4 regions of the Thalassotalea atypica genome follow, and region 4 is predicted to be linked to each of the others. Evidence: predicted binding sites of a transcription regulator. Region 4 holds the regulator's gene; each other region holds the start of a gene.
The links. Region 4 encodes sigma-54, which starts transcription at its own class of promoters, with help from an activator protein. Its sites were predicted from a motif close to GTTGGCACGNNNNTNGNNT; they were not measured.

Region 1 (7,905 bases), 660 kb from region 4:
TACTACCATCTCACGCCACCAACGTGAGTACTGAACCGATCTGGTTACATCCATTGGCCATTGCAACCCCTTTTATCGGCGTTGCTTTCTCTTGGTTTTATTTTAAAGAATATCGGAGCAAAGCGCCTGTTAATTTAATTGAACCAACAAGTAAATGGAGTGAATTTTGTAGAAAGGGCTTAGGTTTTGATGGTTTATATCAAACCCTGTTGGTCAATCCATTTTGCTTTATCGCCAATTTAAATCGCAAAGATATATTTGATCAATTATTGATGTTTTTCGCATGGTATTCAAAATTGTGCCATGACGCTTTGTCTGGACTGCAAAACGGACAAGCACGTTGGTTTGCCGCCAGTATTGGTCTTGCGGCATTATTTTTAGTTGGAGTATTCTTATTATGATCATCTCGTCATTAATGCTTCTACTGCTGCTTGGTGGTATCTTCGCTTGGTTCTTGGACAGTAAATTCGACAATAGTGCTCGTTGGATAGCATTAGCTGCAACATCTTCTAGCCTATTGTTCTTTATTGTTTTTCTTGCGAACAGTGAATTGAATTTTGCTCAACTAAATACGCTACAAAGAGTGTCATGGATATCATTTTTAAACATCGAGTATGCAATTGGCATTGATTATTTAAGTGTGTTGATGATTTTGTTAACTTTGGCGTTGAGTATTATTTGCGTATTAGTGTCTTGGCAGGAAATTCAAGATAAACGGGGTTTTTATTATTTTAATCTTTTAGCGTCTATCGCGGGTATCATCGGCGTTTTTAGCGCAGTAGATCTATTCTTGTTTTTCTTTTTTTGGGAAGTCATGCTATTGCCAATGACTGCTCTAATCGCCGTTTGGGGTCATGAGAATAGAATATTCGCGGCGATTAAGTTTTTTATTTTTACTCAAGTGAGTAGTTTATTGATGCTCACGGCGATTATTGCCATGGCATATTCACATGTAACTATCACAGGCCAACTCAGCTTTTACTATCAAGACTGGCTCAGTATGGAACTGCCACAGAATATTGCGCGCTGGTTAATGTTAGGTTTTTTTATTGCTTTTGCGGTGAAGCTACCATCTATCCCTGTTCACAGTTGGTTACCCGATGCTCATACACAAGCCCCTACGGCAGGTAGTGTATTACTGGCAGGGGTTCTGTTGAAAACTGGAGCCTATGGCTTAATACGTTTCGTTATTTTCTTATTTCCTGACGCCAGTCAGTGGTTTGCATTTATTGCGGTGCCATTGGGAGCATTCAGTGTGATATATGGAGCCAAATTAGCTTTTGCTCAACGTGACATCAAACGAATGGTGGCTTATAGCAGTATTAGTCACATGGGTTTTGTTATGTTAGCGCTATTTAGCTTTAACGCCTTAGCATACAAAGGGGCAATTATAACTTTAGTGGCTCACGGACTAAGCAGTGCGGCACTGTTTTCATTAGCAGGGATGATATATTCACGCATCCACTCGAGAGACTTGTCTGCAATGGGAGGGTTCTGGCATGGTGCGCCTAGGTTAGGTGGATTTGCCTTAGTGTTTGCATCAGCTGCTTTTGGATTACCTGGTCTTGCAAATTTTATTGGTGAATTTTTATCTCTGGTCGGCGCGTTCAAGCAATTCCCTCTTTATACTGCGATTGCTGCCTTAGGATTAATTGGCTCTGCAATATATGGCATGGTGTTGTTTCAATCATCGTTTCACGGGCCAACAAAAGTGGAAATTACTGACATTAATTCTCGTGAACTAACGGTAAATGCCTGTTTATTTTTACTTTTATTATTACTTGGGCTATTTCCTGAACTCGTTTTGAAGCAACTCCCAACACTGGCAAGCGCTTGGGGTGAGCCCCTTGTCGCAATTGGTAAAGGAGTATCATTATGTTAAATCAAATATTAGCACTTTCTCCGCAGCTTATCATTGCGCTTGCTATTACCTTTATGTTGCTATTAATCGCAATGAAGAGAACACAACGTATTATTCAAATATATACCTGCTTGGCCTTAGGGCTAGCAACAATACAATGTTTTAATCTGCTTGGCATTGAAACGACGCAAGTCACTATATTGCTTTCGGTTAGTACCATGGGAATATATGCGCAGATATTGGTTTACTTATCTGGCTTAATGGTTGCCAGTTTAAGTTATAAATTTTTGATGTATCAAGTTGAAGTGCACGATGAGTTTTATTTGTTGATATTGCTCGCGATATTGGGCGCCAGTGTTTTAGTGGTCTCGGATCATTTTGCTGCAGTTTTCTTAGGGTTTGAAATATTAAGTATTTCCCTTGTTGGCTTGGTAGGCTATTGCAGAGAAGGGGACCTAGCGATTGAGTCGAGCTTTAAATACCTCATTTTAAGTGCGGTCGCTTCGAGCTTTATGTTGCTTGGCATAGCGTTCATTTATGGGGAGTTGGGCTCTTTGTCATTTAGCAGCGCCATAAGTCCTGAACACACATTCTCAAATTTTTATTATGCGGGCATGTTGTTGTTTTTATTAGGTGTTGCATTCAAATTAGCGTTAGCGCCTCTGCATTTATGGGTAGCTGATGTGTACCAAGGTGCTCATACGTTAGTCACCTTGTTTATGGCAACAGTCACTAAGGTCGCCATGTTTATCGTGCTCTTGACGGTAATAACGAGTTTCTCAATTTTTCAAGAGGCTATTTTCATCAAAATGCTCGTATTTATTTCTGTGCTGTCTATGATTATCGGTAATTTTCTTGCTTTACGTCAGTCGGATGTTAAACGCCTATTGGCGTATTCTTCAATCGCACATATGGGCTATATACTCGTTGTTGTTGTTATCACAAACACCGATGCGATAGTATTTGCTAAACAAAGTGCCTTGGTGTATTTGTTTGCTTATGTGCTCGCCAGTATGTCCGTGTTTTATGTTGTTTTTCAGTTCAATTATCGTTACCTAAATGAAGACGTCACTCGTGTTGATGACTTCAAAGGATTGTTTTGGAAAGACAGGCCGTTAGCATTGCTAACACTTGTAGGCTTGTTGAGTTTAGCAGGCATTCCTCTATCAGCCGGATTTATAGGAAAGTTTTATTTATTTTCTCACGCGGTATTAGCTAACCAATGGATTTTGATAGGCGGTATGGTTGTAGGAAGCGGAATCGGTCTATTTTACTACCTGACATTGATCATTAATTTGTTTTCAGCGGTCGATAAATATCAAACACTTGATAATGCAAAGCAAGTTGTTGAAGATATGAAACTGCCTCAATCAACAGGCTTAGTTACCAATAACTATTCGTTAAATTTCGTTGTAACTCTAATTATTTTAGGTTTGGCGATTGGTCTTTACCCTGATGTTTTACTCAAATTAATTGCCTTAACTTAGAGCCCTTTTTTAAGCCGTCATTGACTCTTTACCTCATTTATCTTCCCAATAAATAGTATGTTTGACTAATGTAATTGGCGAAACATGCTAATGCTTTATAGATAATTAATCTAAGTAATTGAATTTATTAGTTATAAATTAGTGGCGCGATACTTGATACTAAGCACATAATGAATCATAAATAAGAAAAACACGGATTTTAAAATGAGATTAACGAAATGTTTAGTACCGGCAGTACTTTTTACACTGCTTTCAGGTTGTGTGGTTATTGCTAAACCGTCAACAGCCAATGTGCATCTGCAACGGGAGCTTACTATTGAGGTAAACGATATTGTTAAGTTAGATATCGATGCGGGAGCGGGTGAATTACGTATTATCGGGAGTGATACAGCTTCTGATATTTCAGTAAAAGCAGATATTTATACAGCTAAAGAAGGTAGCAATAGTTTTGAATTAAGCTTAGATAGCGATCATACCAAGGCTTATTTAATATCCAAACTTAACACATCTGGTTTTTGGGTTGGCAATTCTCCACGAATAGATCTTGTAGTTACTTTGCCAAAGCACCTTGCTCTTGATGTTACCGATGGCTCTGGTGATTTATGGATCAAAAACATTGATGGTAGTGTTGAGTTAGATGACGCTTCAGGTCGCGCAACATTGGCTAATATTGGTGCAAACCTTGCGATTGAAGACGGCTCAGGTGCGTTAATTGTTTCTGATATTGAAGGAATGCTAGTTATTGACGATGCTTCGGGTGATTTGAATGTTACTAACATTAACGGTGATGTAACAATTGAAGACGGGTCAGGCGCGATGAGTGTCGACAATATTGGTGGTCAGGTGTCAATTGTTGATGCCTCAGGTGATATGACGGTAAACCAAGTGATAGGAAACGTTGAAATTAAAGATGGCTCTGGCGAGCTAGAGGTTAATAACGTTAATGGTACTGTGGATATCGATGATGCCTCAGGCAACATGCTTGTTAAAAATATTACAGGTAAGGTTACGGTCAACGATGGATCAGGCGACATACATGTAGTCAAAGCAGGAGGGCTCAGTATTATTGAAGCTGGCTCCGGAGATTTAAAAGTACAACAAGTGAAAGGTGAATTTGAAATAGGGAGTTGAAAAAACTAGACCAAACTCGTAGTGAGTTTAGTCTTTAAGTGAATTAGTTTTAGATCTGTCATTATACCCTTTGGGTAATGCCCTAGCTATCAAACTAGCTAGGGCTTTTTTATTTTTTCAACTTATAGCTACTAGTTTTTGTTCATCTGATTAAGCAAGAAAGCAGAAATTTCTGACGCCGCATTTAGGGTACTTGTCGCACTTACTGCGCCTCGACCTGAACTGTCTGTAAATGGAGCAATTTCCATCATATCTGCGCCTGTAATTGGGTAATTATCTGCAAGCGCTTTTAGTATCTTCATTGCTTCTTCTGGCGATAAGCCATTCGGCTCTGGCGTGCCTGTTGCAGAAGCAAATTCTTCATCGAGAGCGTCAATATCAAAACTGACATAAAGCTCATCAATATTTTCTGGTGCTAACTGTGCCTTGATTGATTCAATTACAGCGTCTACACCTTTCTCCTTAATCTCATGGGCCCAATGTTGCTTAACGCCGAAAGTGCCTTCCCAGTGCGACTTTGGTTTACCGCTAGAGCGAATGCCTACTTGAATTAAATGATGGTTCTCATGAAGATCTTCCAATATGTGCGTACACCAAGAGCCAAAACATAAATCGATACCTAATCGCTCCTTGAGTAAATCGGTGTGAGCATCAAAGTGAATAATCGCCGTACGTTTTCCATTGGCCTTTTTAGCTTGTAAATAGGCCTTAGTTAATGGGTAACTGATTGAATGGTCACCGCCGATACCAAATATGCCTTTATCTGGATACTGGGCGTAAAAGTCATGTAATACATCTTCTGTAATAGATAGTGGACTAACTGGGTAATTTGATTGTTCGTCCTGATATAACGCGCGACGGCAATTGGCCAGTGTTGCATCATTTAAGTATTTATCATGCAGTAAATGTGGAATAACGCGGATATCGCCTAAATCGAAGGCTTTTAGTTCGGGATATTGTTTTAAAAGTGAAGAGCGCAAAAATAGTGGTCCCCAGTTTGCTCCACGTAAAATACCACCACCACAATCAGAGGCAATACCTAGAATAACGGCTTTATCTTGCGCTGAAATATTATTGATTGATTCTTTCCACAACGTTTCAATGCCATCTGTTTTACCATAAAGCGCTGAGTGCAAAGCTTCCTTTCTTTCCTTAGCGGTATTGACGGTAAACACGCCGTTGCCAGGAGGGCATAAACAATTTGCAAGTTTTTGAAAAAAATCAGAATTTGGCTTTGTCATGTTGAATCTCTAATTGTTCAGTTTTGAAGTCATATGCATATAGCAATTGATATGTTTTTTGGCGTGATGTTTCACATGTTTTATGGCTGAATTATTAGTTCAGTTACAATAATAATGTCAATCACCTCTTAAGTTTTTCGTAAAAGTCTATTATGATGCGCCAAAAAAGTGGCAGTATTATAGCAAATTAGGGCATTTAGATGAATATAAAAAATATTTACTTGTCACTTTGCATATTTATGGATATACCTACTAATAAGTATTTAACAGAATCTTAATAATTAACTTTTCTTTTCATCTCAGCACTTCGCGAATAATGATTGCTCGCTATTTATAAGTGGGGTTGGAAAAGAAAAATGACTCATTGCATAAACATGCTATGGGCATTAGCTGGAAATCAAAACTATATGGCAAAATCTCTGGTAATTGTGGAATCGCCAGCCAAAGCGAAAACAATTAACAAGTATCTTGGTAAGGATTACATCGTAAAATCTAGTGTTGGTCACGTGCGTGACCTTCCAACGAGTAGTACTGGCAAAAAAGTAGCAACTAAGCCTGCGGCTGAAGTAAGAAAAATGTCACCAGAGGCCAAGGCGAAATATAAAGCAAAGCGTGATCGCCTAGCCTTAGTCAATCGAATGGGTATTGACCCAGATAAAGACTGGCAAGCACAATATCAAATATTGCCCGGTAAAGAAAAAGTAGTTGCCGAATTACAAAAAATTGCAGCAACTGCTGACACTATCTATCTCGCGACCGATTTGGATAGAGAGGGAGAGGCAATTGCGTGGCACTTGAAAGAGATCATTGGTGGTGGCGATGATAAGTTTCGCCGCGTAGTATTTAACGAAATTACTGAAAACGCGATTCAACAAGCCTTCGCTACGCCAGGTGAGTTAAGTATGCCTGGAGTTAATGCTCAGCAGGCGCGTCGATTTTTAGACCGCGTTGTTGGCTTTATGGTGAGCCCTCTACTTTGGAAAAAGGTTGCCAGAGGCTTATCAGCTGGGCGTGTTCAGTCTGTCGCGGTGAAGTTAGTGGTTGAAAAAGAACGTCAAATTAAGGCGTTTGATCCGCAAGAATTTTGGGATGTTTCTGCAGATACCGTAAACAGTGACGGTATTAAGTTACAACTTGATGTCACCCACGATGGCGGTAAAGCTTTCAAACCTAATAATAAAAAGCAGACAGATACTGCTTTAGCGATTTTAGAAAAAGCAGAGTATAAAGTTGCGAAGCGTGAAGATAAACCATCGAAAAGCACGCCATCTGCTCCATTTATTACCTCAACACTTCAACAAGCGGCAAGTACAAAATTAGGCTTTGGTGTAAAACGTACGATGGGTCTAGCACAGCGTCTGTATGAAGCTGGCCATATAACGTATATGCGTACCGATTCAACCAATCTGAGTGCCGATGCAGTATCGATGGCACGCAGTTATATTAGCGATACTTTTGGCGATAACTACTTACCAGAAAAAGCTAAAGTTTATGGCAGTAAAGGAAATGCGCAAGAGGCGCATGAAGCGATCCGCCCTTCAAATGTCAAACTTGAATCTGCTTTTATGGAAGGTATTGAAGCCGATGCCAAGAAATTGTATGAACTGATTTGGCGTCAATTTGTTGCTTGTCAAATGACCGCTGCTCGCTATGACGTATCAACCATTACGGTATCTGCCGATAAGTTCGACTTAAAAGCAAAAGGTCGTGTGATGAAGTTTGATGGTTGGACACGCGTTCACCCACAACTTTCAAAAGGTGATGATAGACACTTGCCTGATTTAAGCATTGGCGAAGTGCTTACACTTAAAGCTCTAGAGCCTGCTCAGCACTTTACTAAGCCGCCGGCTCGTTTTGGTGAAGCATCGCTTGTAAAAGAGCTTGAAAAGCGCTCAATTGGTCGCCCATCGACATATGCATCAATAATATCGACCATTCAAGATCGCGGTTATGTCCGTTTAGATAAAAAACGATTCTATGCAGAAAAGATGGGTGAAATAGTTACTGATAGTTTATCAACTAGTTTCAGCAACTTAATGAGCTACGATTTCACCGCCAATATGGAGCAAGAGCTTGATAATATTGCAGGTGGTGAAATTGAATGGAAATTGGTGCTTGATCAATTCTATGAAAACTTTAAAGGTCAGTTAGCCAATGCTGATATGCCGACAGAAGAAGGTGGCAT
Region 2 (7,905 bases), 660 kb from region 4:
AATGAAATATTTAGGCGCTTACTCAGTGCGCTAAATATTAACCTTGATGATTTTTTGGCGCTATTTGAACAATCGGAAATTAAATCGACATTGAAGCAAATTGCCGATGTCGATAATTGGTTGACACAAAAAGCACAAATAGACTTCAAAAAGAGGCGACATTATTTGTTAACGTCCTGTGTGTTTATTGTTATTGCAGTGACGCTATTTTTTACAGGTTTTACAAAATTATTGTTCAGTGAAACGAAATACATTTATCGCTCAGAGGGGGTTGTTTTGGATGGAGAGCCCAAAGATATTTTTCAAAATTGGATCAGACTAATGCCACGCGCAGAAGCTCATACCGTCAGAGAAAATAAGCGATTGGAAATGGAAAAGCGTAAAGATGTAGACGTGATTGTAATGGATGATTGGCGCGGAGAAACTCTATCAAAGCCTACCGAACGAGGCGTTAGATATTACCAATTCTATAAAGAAGAAAAGGTCAAACAATCCATCAATGCGTGGCTGCAAGTGATTGCCGTGTTTCTGTTTTCATGTGGCATTATGGGGTTTGTCTTGGAAAGGAAGTTATTTGGTCGCACTTAACCTGCAAAAGTGGTAATTCGGCGATAAATTCTGACAATTCCCTCATCTTATTCTAGGCTGTCTAATCTAATGCAAAGATAAGGCAGCTTTTTAATGAAAAGAATAATATTACTCGTGTCTTTGTATGTTTGTACCTTGAGCCAAACTTGGGCAGACAACAAACGTACATTAGAGATTGACGCTAAAAATACAACCGAGCATACAACGAAAATCAAAGGGAAAAAAATTAACTATTCTGCAACTACGGGCACTCAACCTGTGTGGAATAGCGATGGCGATCCTACAGCAACATTATTTTATACCTACTATCAACGTACAGATGTTAAAAATAACAGCACTCGTCCATTGTTAATTTCCTTCAACGGTGGCCCCGGATCAGCTTCAGTGTGGATGCACGTAGCTTATACAGGCCCTCGTGTATTAAATGTTGATGATGAAGGTTATCCGTTACAACCTTACGGTGTGAAAACAAACCCTTATTCTGTCTTAGACGTTGCCGACATTGTTTATGTCAATCCAGTAAATACCGGTTACTCACGCGTTTTGCCAACTAAAGAAGGAAAAATGCCGAGCAAAGAAGAGCAGAAAAAGATGTTCTTTGGTGTGAATGCGGATGTGAAATATTTAGCCGAATGGATCACCACCTTTGTCTCACGTAACGAACGCTGGCGCTCACCTAAATATTTAATTGGCGAAAGCTACGGCACAACCCGTGTTTCTGGTCTTTCCTTAGAGCTACAAAATCGCCAATGGATGTATCTAAACGGTGTTATTTTGGTTTCGCCTACTGATATCGGCATTAAGCGTGATGGTCCGGTTAAGTCGGCCAATCGTCTCCCATATTTTTCCGCAGCAGCGTGGTATCACAATGCATTAGAACAATCTTTACAAGATAAAAAACTGCTAACCCTTCTCAATGAGGTTGAAGATTTTACCGTCAATGAGTATATGCCGGCGCTTGCCAAAGGTGGTTTTATTTCAGCACAGGAAAAACAAGCGATTGCCAACAAAGTGTCTCACTATTCGGGCTTAGCGGTAGAAGAAGTTCTTAACAGTAATTTGGACATTGCCACTTCATACTTTTGGAAAGAACTTTTACGAGATCGCAAGCAAACTATTGGTCGTTTAGACTCGCGCTATTTAGGTATCGACAAGCAAGTGGTCGGCAGTAAACCTGATTACAATGCCGAGCTGACTTCTTGGCTTCACAGTTTCACACCTGCAATTAACTATTACCTGCGTGAAGAGCTTGATTATGTTACTGACACTAAATACAACATGTTTGGTCCGGTCAGACCGTGGAATAGACAAAACAATAAAACAGGTGAAAATTTGCGTCAAGCAATGGCACAAAACCCCTATCTTAACGTGATGATTCAAGCAGGATACTTCGACGGTGCGACCAACTATTTTGATGCTAAGTATACTATGTGGCAATTAGACCCAAGTGGGATAATGAAATCGCGTTTATCGTTTAAAGGGTATGAAAGTGGTCATATGATGTATCTTCGTCGTGCTGACCTAGAGCAGTCCAATGAAGATATTCGTGCTTTTATGAAAGCGTCTTTGCCTGCTAAAAATAAAGCAGCTAAGTATTAATCTAAATACTAATGTCACAATGGACAAGTCATTTATTAACTTGTCCGTTGTGAGCAGCATATTATTGTCAGCATTGTTTACATATATTCACTTCAAGTAATTTTGTTCAATACAACTAATTGATATTTTTGTAGTTAATATTTGGCTCTTTTATTGCTAATACATGGACAAGTCAATATTTTCGGTACTATGGACAGGAGTGTTGAATGAAAAATTTAACTTTGAAAACAATGGCAATGTTAGTGTTGATGTCGTTGGCAAACGCAGCTCATGCTGCCTTTATAACCATTGATGAAGCTGGGCTAGATGCAGTGTTCTCGCAGGCAGTTTTTGGCAATAACACCATTGATATTAGAATCGGGCCAGCGGTGGAACATGTTGATCCAAACTTGTTAAATATGGATTCTCTTGCCAAATGGAACACCTTAAATGGTAATCATTATGGCGGTGTGAATACAGTTAATTTCTGGTTCTTAGATGATTTAACATGGTGCGGTAACATAAATGTGAATTATGTCGGCTGTGGAGATTTACCTGGTAACGATTTTGTTGTGGAATCAGTCTTTGCCAGTGGTCCTAATAATGCCGAACTTCTTGCTCATGAACTTGGTCACAACTTGAATTTAGCTCACCGTAATGGGGTTGGTAACTTAATGGATCCAACCATCAATGGCGGGATTGGATTAAACGATGCTGAAGTCGCAACTATTTTAGCCAGTAACCTGGTACAAACCGATGCTAATAACCGTTTATTCATCAATATCTTACCTGTTTTAATAGTGGCTGAAGCTACGCCCGACATTCCGGAGCCGGAAACGTTAACCTTGATGCTATTGTCACTCATGTTTCTTGTCCGTAAAAGAGTGTCAAAATAGTTAGTGACTAATGTACGAGAGTTTTTACTGGCGTTAACGTTACTGCTGATTATGGTTAGGCCTCTCATGGCACATGAATGGAAAACACTCTGTGTGGATGGTCAATTCTGTTTTGATTATCCAGCAGAGCTTATTGCTGATAGCAGTATAACTATTGATTCTACGGCTGGTACATTGTCGAGTGAATCAATGAAGCTAATGTATGATTATGGTCGCTACTCTTCTGATTTTGATGAATTATCTGATGCAAAAATCACAGAGGTAATAGTAGATGGAAAAGATGCGATAAAATTTATCAGTCAAAAAGTTATCGCACTACATGTTGCACAAGTAAGGGAAATCCCAGGCATGGGCTCATACATGAAGCTTTCTATCGAAATTCAATTCGTTGATGATACTGACCATCAATTAGCACAAAAAACATTCGAATCAATTCGCTTTCTCATTGAGTAAAAGCAAATTACGTCTTCGATTTAATGTGATGCTACGTGTCTTTTTGCGCCAATAACTGCTCCAGTTGAGCAAATTTTTCTTCAAACTCAGTAAGTTTTGCTTCCAATATTGTCGCCTTTTCACGGGTTTTAATCAGCACCTGTGTTTGCACATCAAACTCTTCTCTTGTCACCACATCAAGCTGCGATAGTTTGCGCTGCAAAACTGTTTTAGTTTTGTCTTCAATATCGGTAGCCATGTTTTTTAGGCTTGGTGGGATTGATTCTGAAACTTGTTTGGCGATTTCTTCAATTTTTTTAGCGTTAATCATAATTTCTACACTTAGTGGTTAATTCCCCATATTGTAAACAATTCCCTTAATAATCCCATGAGTATTACAGATAAATTCTGTTTGATTACTGTAGTTAGCGGTAAAAAAAGGTAAAATCTGCGCCTTGAAGCCTTTACGTAACCTAATTAAATGAAGTTAAACCCTCGTCAGGATGAAGCCAAAAAATACATCAGTGGCCCTTGTTTAGTGCTTGCTGGTGCAGGCAGTGGTAAAACCGGTGTGATCTGTCAAAAAATAGCGTACCTCATCCAAAAATGTGATTACAAAGCGCGCAATATTGCCGCAGTAACTTTTACCAATAAAGCGGCCCGTGAAATGAAAGAGCGTGTCTCAAAAATGTTGGGCAAAGACTTATCCAGGGGGTTAACCGTTTCTACATTCCACTCATTAGGACTAGATATTGTCCGCCGAGAAATAAAAACTCTAGGTTATAAACCTGGTTTCACCTTATTTGATGATCAAGACACGCTGGCATTATTAAAAGAGCTGACGGAAGAAGAGTTAGACGGTGATAAAGATTTGTTAAGTAAGCTCCAGTCGATGATCTCCAACTGGAAAAATGACTTGTTACTACCCGATCAGGTACTAAAGCAAGCAGGTGATGCTGATATAGCCGAGTATGCTGAATATTATCAGCGCTACCATCAACATATGCGCGCATACAATGCGCTGGATTTTGATGATTTAATTCTTATTCCTACGTTGTTATTAAAAAATTACGCAGAAGTTAGGGAACGCTGGCAGAAAAAAATTCGTTATATGCTGGTAGATGAGTATCAAGATACTAACGCCAGCCAATACGAACTCGTTAAACTGATCACTGGCGAGCGCGGACGTCTGACCGTAGTAGGTGACGATGATCAATCTATCTATTCATGGCGCGGTGCGAAACCACAAAATCTGGTACTACTGGGGCAAGATTACCCGAATTTGAAATTGATCAAGCTTGAGCAAAACTATCGCTCAAGTGGCCGCATTTTAAAGTCAGCCAATATTTTGATTGCTAATAACCCGCATGTTTACGATAAAGCATTATTTAGTGAGCTAGATTACGGCATGCCGTTGAAAGTGCTGCAAACTAAAAATGAAGAACATGAAGTGGAACGTGTAGTGGGTGAGCTCATTGGTCATCGATTCTTAAATAAAACTCATTACAAAGATTATGCAGTACTTTATCGCGGCAACCATCAGTCAAGGTTACTTGAAAAAGCGTTAACCACTAACCGTATTCCTTATAAAATCAGTGGTGGTACTTCGTTCTTTTCTCGAGCAGAAATCAAAGACGTGATGGCCTATTTACGTGTGCTAGTAAATCCTGATGATGATAATGCGTTTTTGCGAATCGTTAATGTGCCACGCCGTGAACTTGGTCCTGCCACGCTGGAAAAGTTGGGTAATTACGCCAACAAGCGAAAAATAAGTATGTTTGCTGCAAGTTTTGAATTAGGTTTAGAACAGACATTGACTGGACGCGCCTTGGTCAATGTACAAAAATTCACCCGTTGGCTTGTTGAAACTGCCGATCATGCCGAACGTGGGGAAACGCCTTCAGTATTGCGTAAAATGATCCGCGACATTAACTATGAAGACTGGTTATACGATACTTCGCCTAGCGGTAAAGCTGCTGAAATGCGCATGAAAAATGTCACCGAATTATTCAGTTGGGTCACGCAAATGTTAGAAGGTGACGACATGGAAGAACCGATGACACTGGCGCAAGTAGTTACGCGCTTAACTCTACGTGACATGATGGAGCGAAACGAAGAAGAAGAATTCTCTGATCAAGTGCAATTGATGACCCTGCACGCATCAAAGGGACTTGAGTTTCCGTATGTGTTTTTAATAGGCATGGAAGAGGGGTTATTACCCCATCAAACCAGTGTCGATGAAGGCAATGTCGATGAAGAGCGCCGATTAGCCTATGTAGGTATCACCCGCGCACAACGTGAGATGTTTTTCACCTACGCTAAAGAGCGTAGACAGTTTGGTGAGTTGGCACGTACTGAACCTAGCCGTTTTTTGCATGAATTACCTCAAGACGATCTAATGTGGGAAAATGATCGACCGCAAAAATCTCATGAAGAAAAGAAACAAACGGCACAAAAAGGTGTTGCTAACCTACGAGAAATGTTGAAAAAGAAAGACGGTTAATCATCAATTACTCATCGTAGCTTGTATCAGATCTTTATGCTATGTCGTATAAAGATCTGATCGGTAAACTGAAAAGACTATTATTCAAATTGATCGTGTTCAAATGCGTTAAGCAGTAATTCTTTATAGCCAACCAGTCCGAGAATTTCTTCTGAATCTATCACCGGTGCACAAGACAAACCAAATTTTTCAAACAGACGAGCACAGTAACGTACATCCATTTGAGGTGGTACAGAGACCACTGGCTTGGACATAATTTCGTATATGTTGACCCTATCTAGTGAGCGATCTTTGGCTAATACATGCTTGGCGATATCCGCGAGTAATACAATACCATAGGCGTCATGTTCATTCCGCTTTTCAACAATAACCACACTGGTATTTTGCTCTTTCATGGCTGTTAGCGCGTCTCTCACTGTTTTCATGCCATCGAGCATGACAAAGCCTTCAGTCATCACTTCTTGTGCTTTGATTTGTACTTTACTGTTCACAGTTCATTCTCCACTGCTGACGTTAATTGGCTTATTTGGTGGCTAATACCAACAGCGTCTTCAACGTCAAGTTGAAACGCAATACCGGTACCGGGCTTTTCCTCAAATTTACCGACACGGGCAATTTCTTCTAAAATATGGCGACTTAAATGTTCTTCTACTAAAAATAACAGCACATCCCGTTGAGTCTCTAAGCTCAGACCAAAAAAAGTCTTCGATTGATTCAACCCTTCACCGCGGGCGTTATTGATGACAGTGGCACCAGTAGCTCCGGCTTTTCTAGCGGATTTCATCACGTCATCAGTGGCGCTGTTTTCAACGAACACAATGATCATTTTAAAATGCATGTAATTTTCTCCAAGCGATTCATGTTGAATGTTTTTTACTTCTGTTTGTTCGCCACTCTGACAGTTGAGCATACGCCATAACTGACATAATAGGGAATAGGCTGGCAAACGCGATGAGTCCAAATCCATCAATCAGTGGACTTCTCCCTGGTACGGTCTCCGCTAGACCTAAGCCTAATGCGGCGACAAGCGGGACAGTAACCGTTGACGTTGTAACGCCGCCCGAATCATAAGCGAGAGGTATGATCAATTTAGGGGCAAACATGGTTTGAATGACTACTACCACATAACCCACCATAATATACCAATGAATAGGATCGCCAACTACAATACGGTAACAACCTAAGGAAATACCTACAGCAACCCCAAGAGCGACAGAAATTCGTAATCCCCATATGCCAATAGAACCACCTGATACTTCATTGGCCTTAATAGCAACAGCAATTAAAGAAGGCTCAGCGATGGTGGTACTAAGGCCAATCAAAAACGCAAATAAGTATACCCAGCTATAATCTTGCCAATGTAAATCTGCGGCGGCTTCTGCGGCACTTACCGCTTCTGAAGCGCCACTGATAAATACCGGATCAGTTAGTTGCTGCGCCATCAATTTACCTAGGGGAAATAGTGCCCACTCTAGGCCGATCAAGAAAAAAGATAGCCCGACTAGTACCCAAATAAACCCAGCAACGACTTTGGCAAAGTTAGGTAGTGGTTTGCGAATGACGGCAAATTGAAAGCCAAATAATATCGCGGCTATGGGAAGTACGTCAGTAACAGTAGCGACCATTGTCGACCAAATTTGAGTAATCATATCTAGCATTGTCATAGCATCACCATGCCGTAAGCCATGACAAATATCATCGGTGTGAGGGAGGCCAGGGCTATCAAGCCAAAACCATCAATCATCGGATTTCGGCCACTTATTGAAGAGGCTAATCCAACTCCTAAGGCCGTGACTAGCGGGACCGTGATGGTCGAGGTGGTTACACCGCCAGAGTCATAGGCGATGCCAATGATTTCAACGGGAGCAAATATAGTCATGATGACCACGAGTACGTACCCGCCAATAA
Region 3 (7,905 bases), 420 kb from region 4:
TGTATACTTTTACCGATATTATTGCCTGCTTTACCTCTGTTAGGTTTAAGTTTCCTTGCTGATCATACGTGGGAGCATGTATTTCTTATTATGACAGCTCTGTTAGGGACGGTTGCTTTATTTTCTGGCTTTAAGCGCTACCATCGACGTTTATATCCTTTTTATATTTTATACCTTGGCGTCGCTGTATATTGGATAAAGCATGACTTCGCCGAAGAAGTACAACCATTCTTTATCATTGTTGGTGCTGCCCTGATGGTGACAGCGCATTTTATCAATCTTAAGTTGTGTAATAGCTGTAAACAATGTGCGGACGAGGGTTGTACAGCATAACGTATTTTTTAAAGGCCAAGATCTTTAAGCTTCCTTGTAAGGGTATTTCGTCCCCATCCTAATTTTTTAGCCGCCTCTTGCTTGTGTCCACCTGTGTGGATCAGTGCTCTTTCAAGTAGAATTTTCTCAAATTCAGGCATGGCTTCATCCAAGATTGCAGAGCGCCCTTGGGATAATTGCTCATCCATCCAGCAACCGAGCAATGCTTGCCAATCGTTACCAGCTTGGCTAATAACAACTGGTTTTTCGTTAAGTTCATCAGGCAAGTCGTCAGCCAATATTTCTTTGCCGCTTGCCATGACAGTCAAAAAACGGCAGATGTTCTCTAGTTGTCTAACATTACCAGGCCAATTACTTTGTTTAAGCTGAATGAGTGCATTCTTGGATAGTGTTTTAGGTGCAACACCGAGTTCGTTGGCAGCCAGTTTTAAAAAGTGATTGGTAAGCTGTTCGATATCTTCTTTTCTTTCTCTAAGCGAAGGGATGTGTATACGAATGACATTAAGGCGATGAAATAAGTCTTCACGAAAGTCGCCGGTCTTAACTCTCTCTTCAAGGTTTTGGTGAGTAGCGGCGATGATACGCACATCGACTTGAACCGGTGAATGTCCGCCTACGCGATAAAATTGTCCGTCAGCTAACACTCTCAACAACCTAGTTTGAACATCAAGAGGCATATCGCCTATTTCATCAAGAAAGAGAGTACCGTTATGTGCTTGTTCAAATCGACCTTGTCGAACACTATTGGCGCCGGTAAACGCCCCTTTTTCATGTCCGAAAAGCTCTGATTCAATTAAATCTTTTGGAATAGCGGCCATGTTTAACGGTATGAAAGTTTCATTTGATCTGGGGCTATGCATGTGAAGTGCATGCGCTACTAATTCTTTACCCGTACCAGATTCGCCATTAATCAATACACTAATACTTGAGCGAGATAGGCGCCCTACGGCTCTAAAGACTTCCTGCATGGAAGGAGCCTCACCAATAATGCCAACGGCTGTTGAAGTGGGTGCTTTTTGCTTACTTTTTGCCGAGAGTTCCTGAGAATGCGTTAATGCACGATTCGCCAGTGTTACGGCATCATCTATATCAAATGGTTTAGGTAAATATTCAAAGGCGCCGCCTTGGTAGGCATTAACCGCACTGTCTAAATCAGAATGTGCAGTCATGATGATCACGGGTATTTCAGGGTGCTCTTTGCCAATCTTTTCTAATAGCGTCATCCCGTCCATTTGTGGCATGCGTATATCTGAAATAATGACTTCTGGTCTTCCATGATCCAAAGCGGTTAGTAAATTCTCAGGATTTTCAAATGAAGCGACAGATAGGTTTGCATTGGACAATGCTTTTTCTAACACCCACCGAATGGAACTGTCGTCATCTACTATCCAAATTTGTTCTGTGATCATGCGGTATTCTCTTCTGATAAAGGTAGTAATATGATGAACTCGGTTCTACCGGGTCGGCTATTGCAAGATAATTTCCCTTTGTGCTGATTAATTAGGGTTTGAGAAATTGATAATCCTAGACCTGTGCCGTTAGAGCGACCTGATACCATAGGATAAAATAGTGTGTCTTGTATTGTTTCTGGAATACCAGGACCATGATCAATGATGCTGATCATGACCGTAAGTTTTACCCGTTTTCCATTAATAGTTTGATTACTAGCAACACGGGTTCTTAGCAAAATTTCACTGCCTTCTTCTACTACTTGAACGGCATTGCTGACAATATTCAAGACGGCTTGATGGAGTTTGTCATCGTCGAAAGTAACATCAGGGATTGACGGATCATAATCTCTAACGAGTTTAATGTTTTTGGTGTTATCGAAACTCACCAGCTGATTAACTTTCTCCAGCACAAGATGAACATTTTGTGTTTTCATGTCTGGTAGTTGATTTGGCCCCAATAAACGGTCAACCAAATTTCTTAGTCTATCAGCCTGTTCAATAATTAAGGTAGTATATTCTTGTTGATCTTCAGAGAGCTCTTTCGTGAGTAATTGTGCTGCGCCGCGAAGACCGCCTAATGGATTTTTAATTTCATGTGCTAAGCCTCGGATCAGGTCTCGTGCAGATTCCCATTGTTGTTGCTGAAAAACCTCTATACTGATTTGCTTTTGTTGATCCACTTGTCTGAGTTCAAGCATTACATGAGGTGTATTATTAAATTCTACTGCAGAAGCGGTGATTTCAGCGGTAAATTCATAATGCTCAGCGAACTTGATTTTGACGTCACTGTCAGTGAACTCTTGACCACTTTCCAATACTTGTTGAAGTCTAACGTCATCAATTGATAAATTCTTAAATATGTCTGCAAATGCTAAGTTATATAGCTTATTAAAACTTTTGACCAATAAGGCTTCAGCCGCAGGATTTACGTATTGAATTGTGAGCTTTTCATCGAACACAATAACAGCTGTGACGAGCTGATTAGCTAGCTGTTGTTGATAATTCAATTTGTGTTTTAATAAATCGCGATGATCGTGCAATACATAACTCCATATGCACTATATTGGTGCATGCTGTTTTTCAGTTTATAAATAAACCTCTTGGTTTGCACGTAATTTCGTTAGTTTACTGAAGTGCGATGCATATAAAAGGTTACTGCTTCTGAAGATGCAATAACCTTGCCTTTGTCATCGATTAGATCCATTTTTATTTGATGTTCGCCGCGATCAATATTTCTTAAAGCAAACATTGAATGGGTTTGGGGTTTTTTATGTGGATTGCCATCAAGGTATAACTGAATTTTATGCCCGCGTTTGAATATTGGCTTAATGCCACCAGAGATGTATACAGAGCCGCTATTATCACGAATGGTAGCGTTGTTTTCGGGTTGGGTAATGACAACCTCATAACTTTCATCAATGACCTGTGGCTTTATATCTAGAATAGAAGTATCAACCGAGGGTAGCGTTAATGTATCGTCCCTGACCTTAACTTCTTCTGCATCGGCTCTTGGGCTATCTGAAAAAACAAGCACCCCATTTTCATCGCGCCAGACATACACTTTTGCCTGCCCAGCATTAACTGGAAATGAAAAAATCACAGTTAATATTATGATGAAATACAACTTAGCCATGTGAAAGTGATTGCTCCTGCAAAGTATTACTTACTAATCTAAACAAATTATACAATCTGTGCCACAAAAAAAGCTCACCTGAGTGAGCTTTTTTCTTAATTGTGTAACTTTTTGTTTAGTTTAGGAATTAAACACTGTAGTACATATCGAACTCTACAGGGTGAGTGGTTGAGTTTAATAGCTCTACTTCGTCACGCTTAAGGCTAATATATGCATCAATCATATCGCTATCCATAACACCACCGGCGGTTAAGAATTCTTTGTCTGCTTCAAGAGCATCTAAAGCTTCTTCAAAAGATGAAGCAACTTGTGGAATGGCTGCTGCTTCTTCTGCTGGTAAATCGTATAAATCTTTATCCATGGCATCACCAGGGTGGATCTTATTCTTGATACCGTCAAGGCCAGCCATAAGCATTGCAGAGAATGCTAAGTATGGGTTAGCTGTCGGATCAGGGAAACGCACTTCTATACGAGTCGCTTTTGGAGTAGGTACAATTGGAATACGGATAGAAGCAGAACGGTTACGTGCAGAATAAGCAAGCATTACGGGGGCTTCAAAACCAGGCACAAGACGCTTGTATGAATTCGTTGAAGCATTAGTGAAAGCGTTTAATGCTTTTGCATGCTTGATGATGCCACCAATATAGTAAAGCGCCATTTCAGATAATCCGCCGTACTTGTCACCGGAGAATAAATTAACCCCGTCTTTTGCTAGAGACTGGTGAACGTGCATACCTGTACCATTATCACCTACCAATGGCTTAGGCATGAATGTTGCCGTTTTACCGTAAGCATGAGCTACGTTATGGACAACATACTTGTAGATTTGAACTTCGTCAGCTTTCTTAACCATTGTATTAAAACGACAAGCGATTTCGTTTTGGCCCGCAGTAGCAACTTCATGGTGATGTGCTTCAACGACTAAGCCCATCTCTTCCATCACTAAACACATGGCAGAACGTAAATCTTGTGACGAATCAACAGGAGCAACAGGGAAGTATCCGCCTTTAACACCTGGACGGTGACCGTGGTTACCATCTTCATAATGAGTAGCACCATTCCAAGCAGCTTCTTTATCATCAATTTTGTACATAGAACCAGACATATCTGTATGGAACTTAACATCGTCAAATACGAAAAACTCTGGCTCAGGACCAATTAATACGGTATCAGCAATACCGGTTGAACGCATATATTCTTCAGCGCGGTGAGCAACTGAACGAGGATCGCGGCTATAACCTTGCATTGTCGCTGGTTCAACAATGTCACAACGAATATTTAATGTAACTTCTTCTGTAAATGGGTCTAAAACAGCTGTTTCAGCGTCTGGCATTAATACCATATCTGATTCATTAATGCCTTTCCATCCAGCAATTGATGAGCCATCAAACATTTTACCGTCTTCGAAAAAGTCTTCGTCTACTTGATGGTAAGGTAGAGAAACGTGTTGTTCTTTGCCTTTAGAATCTGTGAAACGTAAATCAACGAACTTAACGTCGTTTTCTTTAATTAAATCTAAAACTGCTTGTGACATTTCAGTCTCCAGTGAAGTTATCTTATTAAGAATTAAATGCTTGGCATTTGCTTGGTACTGATATAGCTATAATCATGCCAAGAAAAAAAACCTTTAAAATCAATAAACAAATGTATTTTGCTCAACGCGCATGCACCACAATGGTGCTTTAGATGTGCCAGCGTGGTGCATGTGAAGGGGCCGACTAATAGTGCTTTATACTAGTGCAGAGCCATTAATGCAACATACTGTTTTATTTGTCGCGCCTACTCCTGTACAATACGCGCCCAATTGAAGCCCTATGAGCATACGCCCGTGTTAGATAAGTTAAGAAATATTGCAATCATCGCCCATGTTGACCATGGTAAAACTACTCTGGTAGATAAACTACTGGAGCAATCAGGTACGCTTGGTGAGCGTTCAGACCATGAAGAACGTGTCATGGATTCTAACGATATCGAGAAAGAACGCGGTATTACCATACTTGCTAAAAACACTGCAATTAACTGGAACGACTATCGTGTTAATATCGTTGATACTCCGGGCCATGCTGATTTTGGTGGTGAAGTTGAACGTGTAATGTCAATGGTAGATTCAGTATTACTGATTGTTGATGCGCAAGAAGGTCCAATGCCACAAACGCGTTTTGTAACGCAAAAAGCTTTTGCTCAGGGATTAAAGCCGATTGTTGTTATTAACAAAATTGATAAGCCTGGTGCCCGTCCTGAATGGGTAATGGATCAAGTTTTTGATTTATTTGATAACTTAGGCGCCACTGATGATCAGTTAGACTTCCAAGTTGTTTACGCTTCAGCAATTAACGGCTGGGCTTCAATGGAAGAAGGCGAAGAAGGTTCAGACATGACACCTTTATTCCAAACTATTGTTGACCAAGTACCGTCGCCTGATGCTGATCCTGATGGCGCATTCCAGATGCAAATTTCTCAACTTGATTACAGTTCATATTTAGGTGTTATCGGTGTTGGACGTATTACGCGTGGTACCGTTAAGCCGAATCAGCAAGTTACTATTCAAGGCTCTCGTGGAAAAATTCATAATGGCAAAGTAGGTAAAGTATTCGGATACTTAGGCTTGGATAGACACGAAACCGGACAAGCGGAAGCTGGTGACATTATTGCGATTACAGGTTTAGGTGAATTAAAAATTTCTGACACTATTTGTTGTCCCAATGAAGTTGCACCTTTACCACCTCTATCAGTTGATGAACCAACAGTGACGATGACATTCCAAGTGAATACCTCACCGTTTTCTGGCAAAGAAGGTAAATACGTAACATCACGAAATATCAAAGATCGTTTAGATCAAGAACTGATTCACAATGTTGCCTTACGTGTTGAGCAACTAGATGATCCGGATAAGTTTAAAGTGTCTGGCCGTGGTGAGCTTCACTTAGGTATATTAATTGAAAATATGCGTCGTGAAGGATACGAGTTAGCTGTTTCACGTCCTGAAGTAATTATGCGTGAAGTGGACGGACAAATTGAAGAGCCTTATGAGACAGTAACCATTGATGTTGAAGAAGAGCATCAAGGTTCTATCATGGAAAAAATGGGCTTACGTAAAGCCGAATTAACCGATATGGCGCCTGACGGTAAAGGTCGAATTCGTATGGACTTTATTATGCCAAGCCGTGGTTTAATTGGTTTCCAAACTGAATTTATGACACTGACTTCTGGCTCTGGCTTAATCTACCATACGTTCCTTCAATATGGCCCTCACAAAGGTGGTGAAATTGGTCAGCGCCTTAACGGTGTAATGATTGCGAATGCCACTGGTAAAGCTCTAACTAATGCCTTGTTTAACTTACAAGAGCGTGGTCGTTTACTAATTGGTCATGGTATTGAAGTGTATGAAGGTATGATTATCGGTATTCACAGTCGTGATAATGACTTGACGGTAAATGCACTTAAAGGTAAACAGCTAACTAACGTGCGAGCTTCAGGAACGGATGAGGCGCAAGTCTTAACACCACCAGTGTTAATGACGTTGGAGCAGGCACTTGAGTTTATAGACGATGATGAATTAGTGGAAGTTACTCCTGAGAACATTCGAATTCGTAAGAAATGGCTAAAAGAGTCAGATCGTAAACGCGAAAGCAGAACGGCTAAAAAGTAGTCGTAAAATGTTTCGAAAAAGCCGCATTTGCGGCTTTTTTTATGTGTGTATATAAGTCGAATGTAATTGAAAAGAAAAGAAGACCGCTATATTGCTCATATTCTTGTAAGACATGTCTCAAACTAATATCAGAGTTTATACAATATTCTTTTTATCTTAAGTAGTTGAACATTCTAACTTGTTGATTTTATGTTATTTTTATTGCTTGTTACAATGTGTTTTACTTTTTGTTACTTTTTCTCGTGTTAGAATAACTGGTCGAATATCAGTGCGTTGCTAAGATTAACTAGTGAATTTGACAAGAGCGATTAACATGGAAACTTATAAGGTAAATCGTTTGAATGAATTGTTTGAAAAAATGGTATCTGAAAGGGCAAGTAAAGCTGAGTGCTCGGAATTGAAAGTACTATACAACCAATTTATTGAGCATGGTAGGGAAGATAAAATAATACGGAGAATCATTCCTGAGTCTCCTCAATATAATGTGCGGATGCATTATTAACTCATCGTCATTAAAAGGATTTAACGTATGTCGCCAGAACAACTCAATAAGCTGCGTGAAATAAGTGAGCTCTTCGAACAAGGAAAAGCGAGTGTTGAGCAAGTTAAGCAGTTAAATGACATATTGTCTCGAATAAATCGCCACCAGCATGGTAGCGATATTCGTGATAAAGCTAAGGTCGACTAGCTACAGAGACTTTATTCAGACTTTAAACTTGATATGAAGGATTGAGATTCATTAATTGCGTTGTTCATTTCTTTAATTAATGAATTAACATCAGATTTTATATCAAGAAACTCACCCTCTAATGCACCAATCGCTTTAGCATTTAAGTTAT
Region 4 (7,905 bases):
ACTACCAGCTAAGGCTGGATCTATATTCATTTTTTTAAGCACTAATGGAATAGTCACCCCAGCGACGCCAGCGGCGGTTAAATTCATTAACATAGCAAAAGCAATCACGCCACCGAGCACAAAATCTTGTTTCCAAAGCGCAACTACCGAGGCAATAAGAATCGCCCATATCAAGCCATTTAAAAAACCAACGGCCAGCTCTTTATAAAGTAGAGCCCGTGAATTACTGTCTCCAACATGACCCAATGCCATGCCACGAATCACCAGTGTTAGTGTTTGATTGCCGGCAACGCCTCCCATACTGGGCACCAGTGAATTAAGAACGGCTAGTATCGCTAATTGGCTGAACAGTCCTTCAAACATGCTGGTAACTGCTACCGCCAGCAAAGCCGTGATTAAATTAACGCCAAGCCAAATAGAACGTTGTTGAGTGCTTTTAACAACTGGGGCAAAAGTATCTGCTTCATCGTCTAAACCGGCCATACTCATCATCGAGTGCTCTGCTTCTTCACGGATTATATCGATAACATCGTCAATGGTAATACGACCAAGTAATCTTCCGTCACTATCTACAACCGGCGCCGAAATTAAATCATGGCGTTCAAACAACTGGGCGACATCGGTTTCATCCATTTCAGGCGGTATTGCTTCAATGTCAGCATCAATCAAGCTGGAAACAACTTGCTCAGATTTTGACGTAACGATGGAAGCCAAGCTTACTGCACCGATGAAGCGATCGTGTCTATCTACAACATAGAAAGAATCTGTGGCTTCAGGCAGTTCACCTTTTAAACGTAAATACCGTAAAACAACATCGACAGAAACATCTGGGCGAATCGTAATGGTATCGGTGTTCATGATACCGCCCGCGGTATCTTCCTCAAATGCCAGTGCCATTTCAACGCGGGATCGGTCTTGCGTATCCATGGAGTTAATAACTTCCTGATAGACCGCGTCAGGTAGTGTTCTTAATACTTCAGCTAAATCATCAACGTCCATGCCTTCGGCAACCGCAGCGACCTTTTCTGGACGCATGCTTTTTAAGATCCCTTTGCGAACTTCTTCACTAAGTTCTTCTAATACTTCACCATGATGATCAGGATCGATTAACTGCCATAAAACCGATCGGCTTTTAGCTGTCGAAGATTCAAGAATAAGGGCAATATCAAAGGGCGGTAATTTCTGAAGCAATTTACGCACATAGACAAACATTCCGCTACCAAGTGCTTCATTGACTTGTAGCAGACGTTGCTGATTGTATTCTTGTTCTGAAATTTCCGGCATAAATCACCCTGTACCGTAATAGATCGTCCCTATTGAAATAGGCATATCTATTAACATTTGAAACGATAAGTGTGGAATTTGAGCGTTTAACGCAATAAAGCTGTTCTAAAAAACCAGGAGAGAATACGTCAAAGCTTAATGCAAGTGTATCTTAAATAAGTGGTTTTTTACAGTAGTTATTTTTGTGCTGGAAGGTGTTTTATTCAGCCTCATCAAACTTTTCATTGATTAGCTGACAAATACTTTCACAGGCTAATTGAGCATCTTCACCTGTAGCAATAACTGTGACTTTTTTACCTTGTGCGCCAGCCAATAACATCAGCGCCATAATACTTGTCGCATCAGCATTATTGCCTTCAAGCTCAAGGTGCACTTTCGAGGAGAAATTTTGGCTTAACTGAACCAATTTTGTTGCGGCTCTGGCATGCAGCCCCAGCTTATTGGCTATAGTGACTTCTTTCTTGACTTGCGTCATGTAAGCTAACTCGACTTAACATTAAGATCACGATGGCGAGATTGAATGTCTTCGCGTTCCTTTCGGAAATTATTTGCTAGTAGTTCAGCAATATAAACCGAACGATGCTTTCCACCGGTGCACCCTATAGCGATAGTGACATAACTGCGATTATTTCGCTCAAGATGTGGCAACCACGTCATTAAAAAACTATTTATTTGCCAGACAAATTTAGTCACGATAGGCTCTCTATCAAGAAAATCTTTAACAGGTTGATCAAGTCCGGTTTGTCCCTTTAGCTCTTTATCCCAAAACGGATTAGGTAGAAAGCGGGCATCAAAAACGTAGTCAGCATCCTGTGGAATACCATGTTTAAAACCAAACGATTCAAACACTAACACCATAGCACCAGTTTTCTTGCCTAAAATTCGCTCACGGACAAGGTCTGATAATTGATGTGGAGATAATTGGCTAGTGTTGATGTATAAATCGGCGCGTGTTGCGATCGGCTCAAGCAGCTTCTTTTCCAAAGATATTGCTTGATCAAGTGCCATATTTTTTCTGATTAACGGGTGTAAGCGTCTTGTTTCACTGAAACGACGAATAAGATCACTGTCATTAGCGTCAAGGTACAATATGGTCAGTTCAACCGCTGACGGCAAATACTCAATGATTTCTTTAATATCATTAGGATCAGCAGGTAAATTACGAACATCAAGACTGACGGCTACGGTATCATATTCATTGATAACGGTATGTGTAAGTGCTGGGAGTAGATTAACAGGAATATTATCAACGCAATAATAACCTAAATCTTCTAGAACTCTAAGTGCGACAGATTTCCCTGAACCTGAGCGACCACTAAGAATAATCAGTTTCATGTAATTTCACTCGTATTTGAAATCAGTTCAAATAACGCTTCATTTGAGGAGCTTTTTCTAATTTGTTTACAGAGTTTTTTATTACTTAAAAGCCGAGCAATACTTTGTAATGTAGATAAATGTTCTTTACAACAATCTTCTGGGACAAACAGAGCAACAAAAATATCCACAGCGCGATTATCTATCGCATCAAAACTCAATGCTTGTTCCGTGGTTAAAAACACCGCAATAACTTGAGAGGTTTTGCTCAACCGTCCATGAGGTATAGCGATACCATTGCCAATACCTGTACTGCCCATCTTTTCTCGTTCCATCAGGCTTTCAAGCAGCTCAAATTTAGTGTGTTCTGGGATTTTATTGGTAGCAATACTACAAATATGTTCAAGAATTCGTTTTTTGCTATTGAGTGGAACTGCACATTGAGTGCAGTCCACAGTTAAGATATCTTGCAACTTCATGATTAATGTTGTGTGATTTTGCCTTTATATTTTAGAATTTGGCGATCTAATTTATCGATAAGTCCATCAATTGAAGCATACATGTCGTGATTATCAGCTTTTGCATGAACCTCACTCCCGTTTAAATGAACGGTCGCTTCCGCAACTTGATTTAGTTTTTCTACAGTTAAAACAACATAGACGTTATTAATGTGGTCAAAATGTCGCTCTAATTTAGCGAACTTAGAGTTAACATACTCACGCATTGATTGAGTGATTTCGACGTGGTGACCTGTAAGATTAATTTGCATAAGCGGAAATCCTTATGTTGTTGAATAAAGGCTTAAAGTAAGCTCTTTCTTTGGTTAGATGGAGGAATAGACAAAGATTCTCGATATTTGGCTATCGTTCTTCTGGCAACATTAATACCTTGTTCTGCAAGCAGCTCTGCCATTTTACTATCGCTCAATGGTTTAGCCGGCGTTTCTGCCGAGACGAGTTTCTTGATTAAAGCTCTTATTGCCGTCGATGAACATTCTCCTCCGTTTTCGGTACTTACGTGACTTGAGAAGAAGTATTTAAGTTCAAAAATCCCTCTCGGAGTGTGCATGTATTTTTGTGTAGTTACACGGGAAATTGTTGATTCATGCATATCAACAGCTTCAGCGATATCGTTAAGCACCATAGGACGCATTGCCTCTGGGCCATACTCAAAAAAACCTTGCTGACGTTGGACAATACAATTTGATACTTTCAATAATGTATCGTTTCTACTTTCTAAACTTTTAATAAACCACTTAGCTTCTTGGAGGTTTGAACGGATGAATTGGTTATCATCTGAAGACTTCATGGTTTTAGTTAATGCTGCATATTGCTGGTTAATGGACAAACGCGGTGCAGTACTTGGATTTAATTCAACAACCCAACGACCATTTTTCTTTTCAACAGATACATCAGGAATTACGTATTGGTCATCGCCTTGTACAATTGCATCACCAGGGCGAGGGTTTAACGTTTGAATCAAACGCAAAGCTTCTCGAAGCTGTTCTTCCTTCAAACGAGCCTTACGCATAATCTGACGATAGTCGCGATTGCCAAGTAAATCAATATGTTCTTTAATTATCAATTTCGCATCGCTAAGGTACGGCGTATTTTCGTCAAACTGATTTAATTGAATGGTCAAACACTCAGCTATTGTGCGCGCTGCAACCCCAATAGGGTCAAACATATTGATACGTTTTAATACCGCTTCAACTTCGTCAAGTTCTAAACCTTCAGTGCCTACGCTCTCCAACACTTCTTCGCTTGATACTGTCAAATAGCCTGCATCATCCACCGCATCAATAATGGCTGTAGCTATTGCTGAATCAGTTTCTGAAAAAGGGGTTAAATCCATTTGCCAACGTAAATGGTCTTGGATTGACTCGCTCGTTTCACCTTGGTAGGTAAAATCTTCTGAAGGGGCTGAAACACCGCCACTGGACACGCCGGCACTAAAACTGTCATCCCAAGTAGAGTCTACACTTAGCTCTTCAGGGATGTCGTTTTTTTCCATGACTTCTGTCGTACTGACTTCGTCATTGGTTGGTGTTGAATCTTCACTACCGTCTAACTGTGGAGCTTGTTCATTTTCCGCACTAGCAGAGTAAGACGCTTCTTCAATAGATGTGTCTTTTTCGTCTTGAGTTGACGGTACTGATTCATCCACTTCTAACAATGGATTGCTTTCCAATGCTTCTTGGATTTCTTGTTGCAAATCTAATGTCGACAATTGCAAAAGCTTTATCGCTTGTTGCAACTGTGGCGTCATTGTTAGTTGCTGTCCTATGCGGAGTTGCAGTGATGGGCGCATCTACGTTTATTGATTTCCTATTGTTGTAATCACGTTGCTAAGCACACTATTACTATAGCGTGAATTGTTCACCAAGGTACACATCCCTGACATGTTGATTCGCTAGAATTTGATCCGAATCACCTTCTGCAATAAGTTCACCATGACTAACTATATATGCATGCTCACAAACATCTAATGTTTCACGTACATTGTGGTCTGTGATCAAAATACCTATGCCACGATTTTTTAAGTGTAAAATGATTTTTTTAATATCGCCAACCGAAATTGGATCTACACCAGCAAATGGCTCATCCAATAAAATAAATTGAGGATCGGCAGCCAATGCCCTAGCTATTTCAACACGGCGTCGTTCACCACCCGATAAACTCATGCCTGTATTATCTGTTATATGGCCGATATTAAACTCTTCAACCAAATGTTCCAGTTTTTCTTGTCTTTGTACATCATCTAGATCTTTTCGAGTTTGCAAAATCGCCATGATATTGTCATGCACGGTCAGTTTTCGAAATATTGATGCTTCTTGTGGTAAGTAGCCTATTCCTCTCCTTGCACGATCGTGCATAGGTAATAAAGTAAGATCTTCACCGTTTAAAAAAATGGCACCGGCGTCGTTAGGTACTAGACCAACGATCATATAAAACGAGGTTGTTTTGCCTGCACCATTGGGGCCTAATAGGCCAACAATTTGACCTTGACTGACCTTTAAACTGACGTCTTTGACAACCCGACGACCTTTGTAAGACTTAGCAAGCCCTTTGGCCTCTAATGTAACTTCGCTCATTCGTTACTTTTTGTCCTTTGCTTTGGGTTTTAATATCGTGGTCACGGTTTCATCTGCACTACTGCCACTTTCTGCATTTAATTGTTCAGTTTGTGTGTTGTAGACAATTTTACTTCCTGTAACTTCACTACCTGCTTGACGTAAAACCGCATTACCTGAAATGGTGATAATGTAATTGAATGGCTCATATGTAATTTCGTCGGCTTCAAGGGTTATTTTTGTACCGTCTTCTAATTGTTGTTCAAAATGTGCTGGATTGCCTTTAGCCACATAGGTTTCTGTGTCATGGTCAATTTGGCTGTACACTTGAACCAGATCAGCCTTGATCGTCAAGGATCCTTGTGTAATGACGACATCGTCTAGATAACTCGCGATCTTATTTTTAAGATCACCTGCCTGACGCTTAGATTTAATTACAATCTCTCGCTCAAGATCATCCTTTGCTGCTTGTGCTGTTGTCATAAGGACCAAACTTGTGGTCATTATCACAATACTAGCCAGTAATTTTTTTATAAATTGTTTGTACATGCTCAGTTAGTGTCATCTGTGTTGTATTAAGATCGATAATCAAGCCAGAGCCATACATAGTAAAATTTTTACCTTGAATCAAAATGGTCTGATCTGAACTAATAATGTTTGTATTTAAATCTAACTCTAAGTATTTGCAATGAATCTCTTGAATCAGACTATTTTCTTCTGTTGCCTTTAATATTACGCGATTTTTTAAAACGACACGATTGTTATTGTATAGAGTCGCTTCTTTTGCGCTGACTTTCCATGGTGCCGACTGATCTTTAGGGTATAACGTATAAAACGGCTGCTCAAATTTAGTTAAAGATACCCCTGAAAAATGCTCCATTTTGGTCGCTTGAATTTCATGAGATAACAGCCCTTCGCTATTAAAGAAATTGCTGTTTAAAGCTTCGGCAATAAAATCAGGCGTTAGTTCCTCATTTGATGTACCTTCTTGCTCAACCAAAGAAGCTCGCCATTGCACCGTACCGTAAATAGCGATGCTTACTAGTAAGACAATGAATGCCCAACTATAAAGGCGACTCATATGCTAGCGCCTTTGGCGTCCATTAGTGTTCCTTGTGATTGCATAATTAAATCACACAACTCCCTAACTGCACCAAAACCACCTCTTAAAAACGTCTGATAATTTGCTTTCGCGACAACTAGTGGATGTGCATCAGCTACCGCAACTCCTAAACCAACATGCTCAATACAAGGTAAATCAGGACAATCATCACCAATAAAGGCAACCTGCGTAGGTGTCAATCCAAGTTTGGTGATTAATTGCTGTAATGCAGGTAGCTTGTCTTCTTCCCCTTGTACGATATGCCCAACATTGAGTGCGGTCATTCTATTTTTCACAATAGCTGAGCGTCGTCCGGTAATGACTGCGACCTCAACACCACTTTTGACCAATGCTTTAATACCAAAACCATCTTTGGTGTGGAAAGCTTTTAGCTCTTCTCCATCATTGCCTAGATAAATGCGACCATCAGAAAAAACGCCGTCGACATCGCAAACCAATAACTTGATTTGCGCAGCCGCGTCTAGCACACTCGACTCCGCTTGCCCATACATGGTATTCGCCATTACAACACCCCAGATTTCAGTAGATCATGCATATTCATTGCACCAACAGGTTTATTGTTTTCATCAACAATGATAAGGCCGTTAATTTTTTTCTCTTCCATGATTTGTAATGCTTGTGCAGCCAGCAAATCAGCTTGTGCAACCCTTGGTGAACGCGTCATGACCATATCAATACTGTCTTGATGAATGTCTGTTTTCGCGTCCAATATTCGACGTAAATCACCGTCAGTAAATAAGCCGACTAACACTCCGTCACTGTCAGTGACACCCGTCATGCCCAATCCTTTTTCTGACATTTCAACCAGTGCTTCTTTGATCATCACCTCTTGATTTACCAACGGTAAACGATCGCCTTTATGCATAATATCCGATAATCGAAGCAGTAATCGTTTGCCTAAACTACCACCAGGATGCGATAAAGCAAAGTCATCAGCGGTAAATCCTCTGGCGTTGAGCAGAGCAACAGCGATAGCATCTCCCATCACTAAGGTAGCTGTCGTACTTGACGTTGGTGCTAAGCCTAATGGACACGCTTCTTTTTCTACTTTTACACAAACGTGAGTATCCCCGAGTTTTGCGAGTGTAGACTCGGTATTGCCCGTCATCGA

Region 1: the regulator sigma-54 is predicted to act here: its motif matches at 3,489-3,507, upstream of QUE03_RS06415 (DUF4097 family beta strand repeat-containing protein).
Region 2: the regulator sigma-54 is predicted to act here: its motif matches at 2,328-2,346, upstream of QUE03_RS00260 (PEP-CTERM sorting domain-containing protein).
Region 3: the regulator sigma-54 is predicted to act here: its motif matches at 5,015-5,033, upstream of glnA (glutamate--ammonia ligase).

Annotation. Positions count from the first base shown of each region.
Region 1 covers NZ_AP027364.1:1,373,220-1,381,124, forward strand. Annotated here, with positions in the region: gene nuoL (NADH-quinone oxidoreductase subunit L) at 1-401, shown strand, start outside; gene QUE03_RS06405 (complex I subunit 4 family protein) at 398-1,882, shown strand; gene QUE03_RS06410 (NADH-quinone oxidoreductase subunit N) at 1,876-3,348, shown strand; gene QUE03_RS06415 (DUF4097 family beta strand repeat-containing protein) at 3,553-4,479, shown strand; gene QUE03_RS06420 (arginase family protein) at 4,611-5,720, opposite strand; gene topA (type I DNA topoisomerase) at 6,128-7,905, shown strand, end outside.
Region 2 covers NZ_AP027364.1:57,118-65,022, forward strand. Annotated here, with positions in the region: gene QUE03_RS00250 (helix-turn-helix domain-containing protein) at 1-588, shown strand, start outside; gene QUE03_RS00255 (S10 family peptidase) at 682-2,187, shown strand; gene QUE03_RS00260 (PEP-CTERM sorting domain-containing protein) at 2,394-3,062, shown strand; gene QUE03_RS00265 (hypothetical protein) at 3,066-3,515, shown strand; gene ubiK (ubiquinone biosynthesis accessory factor UbiK) at 3,547-3,825, opposite strand; gene rep (DNA helicase Rep) at 3,976-5,997, shown strand; gene QUE03_RS00280 (CBS domain-containing protein) at 6,078-6,488, opposite strand; gene QUE03_RS00285 (P-II family nitrogen regulator) at 6,485-6,835, opposite strand; gene QUE03_RS00290 (DUF1538 domain-containing protein) at 6,855-7,661, opposite strand; gene QUE03_RS00295 (DUF1538 domain-containing protein) at 7,658-7,905, opposite strand, start outside.
Region 3 covers NZ_AP027364.1:288,846-296,750, forward strand. Annotated here, with positions in the region: gene QUE03_RS01285 (MerC domain-containing protein) at 1-333, shown strand, start outside; gene glnG (nitrogen regulation protein NR(I)) at 342-1,742, opposite strand; gene glnL (nitrogen regulation protein NR(II)) at 1,739-2,824, opposite strand; gene QUE03_RS01300 (DUF4124 domain-containing protein) at 2,905-3,417, opposite strand; gene glnA (glutamate--ammonia ligase) at 3,545-4,951, opposite strand; gene typA (translational GTPase TypA) at 5,246-7,066, shown strand; gene QUE03_RS01315 (hypothetical protein) at 7,596-7,754, shown strand; gene QUE03_RS01320 (DUF2959 domain-containing protein) at 7,766-7,905, opposite strand, start outside.
Region 4 covers NZ_AP027364.1:712,967-720,871, reverse strand. Annotated here, with positions in the region: gene mgtE (magnesium transporter) at 1-1,284, opposite strand, end outside; gene QUE03_RS03340 (HPr family phosphocarrier protein) at 1,484-1,759, opposite strand; gene rapZ (RNase adapter RapZ) at 1,765-2,619, opposite strand; gene ptsN (PTS IIA-like nitrogen regulatory protein PtsN) at 2,616-3,077, opposite strand; gene hpf (ribosome hibernation promoting factor) at 3,080-3,367, opposite strand; gene QUE03_RS03320 (RNA polymerase factor sigma-54) at 3,400-4,908, opposite strand; gene lptB (LPS export ABC transporter ATP-binding protein) at 4,961-5,692, opposite strand; gene lptA (lipopolysaccharide transport periplasmic protein LptA) at 5,696-6,154, opposite strand; gene lptC (LPS export ABC transporter periplasmic protein LptC) at 6,186-6,752, opposite strand; gene kdsC (3-deoxy-manno-octulosonate-8-phosphatase KdsC) at 6,749-7,297, opposite strand; gene QUE03_RS03295 (KpsF/GutQ family sugar-phosphate isomerase) at 7,297-7,905, opposite strand, start outside.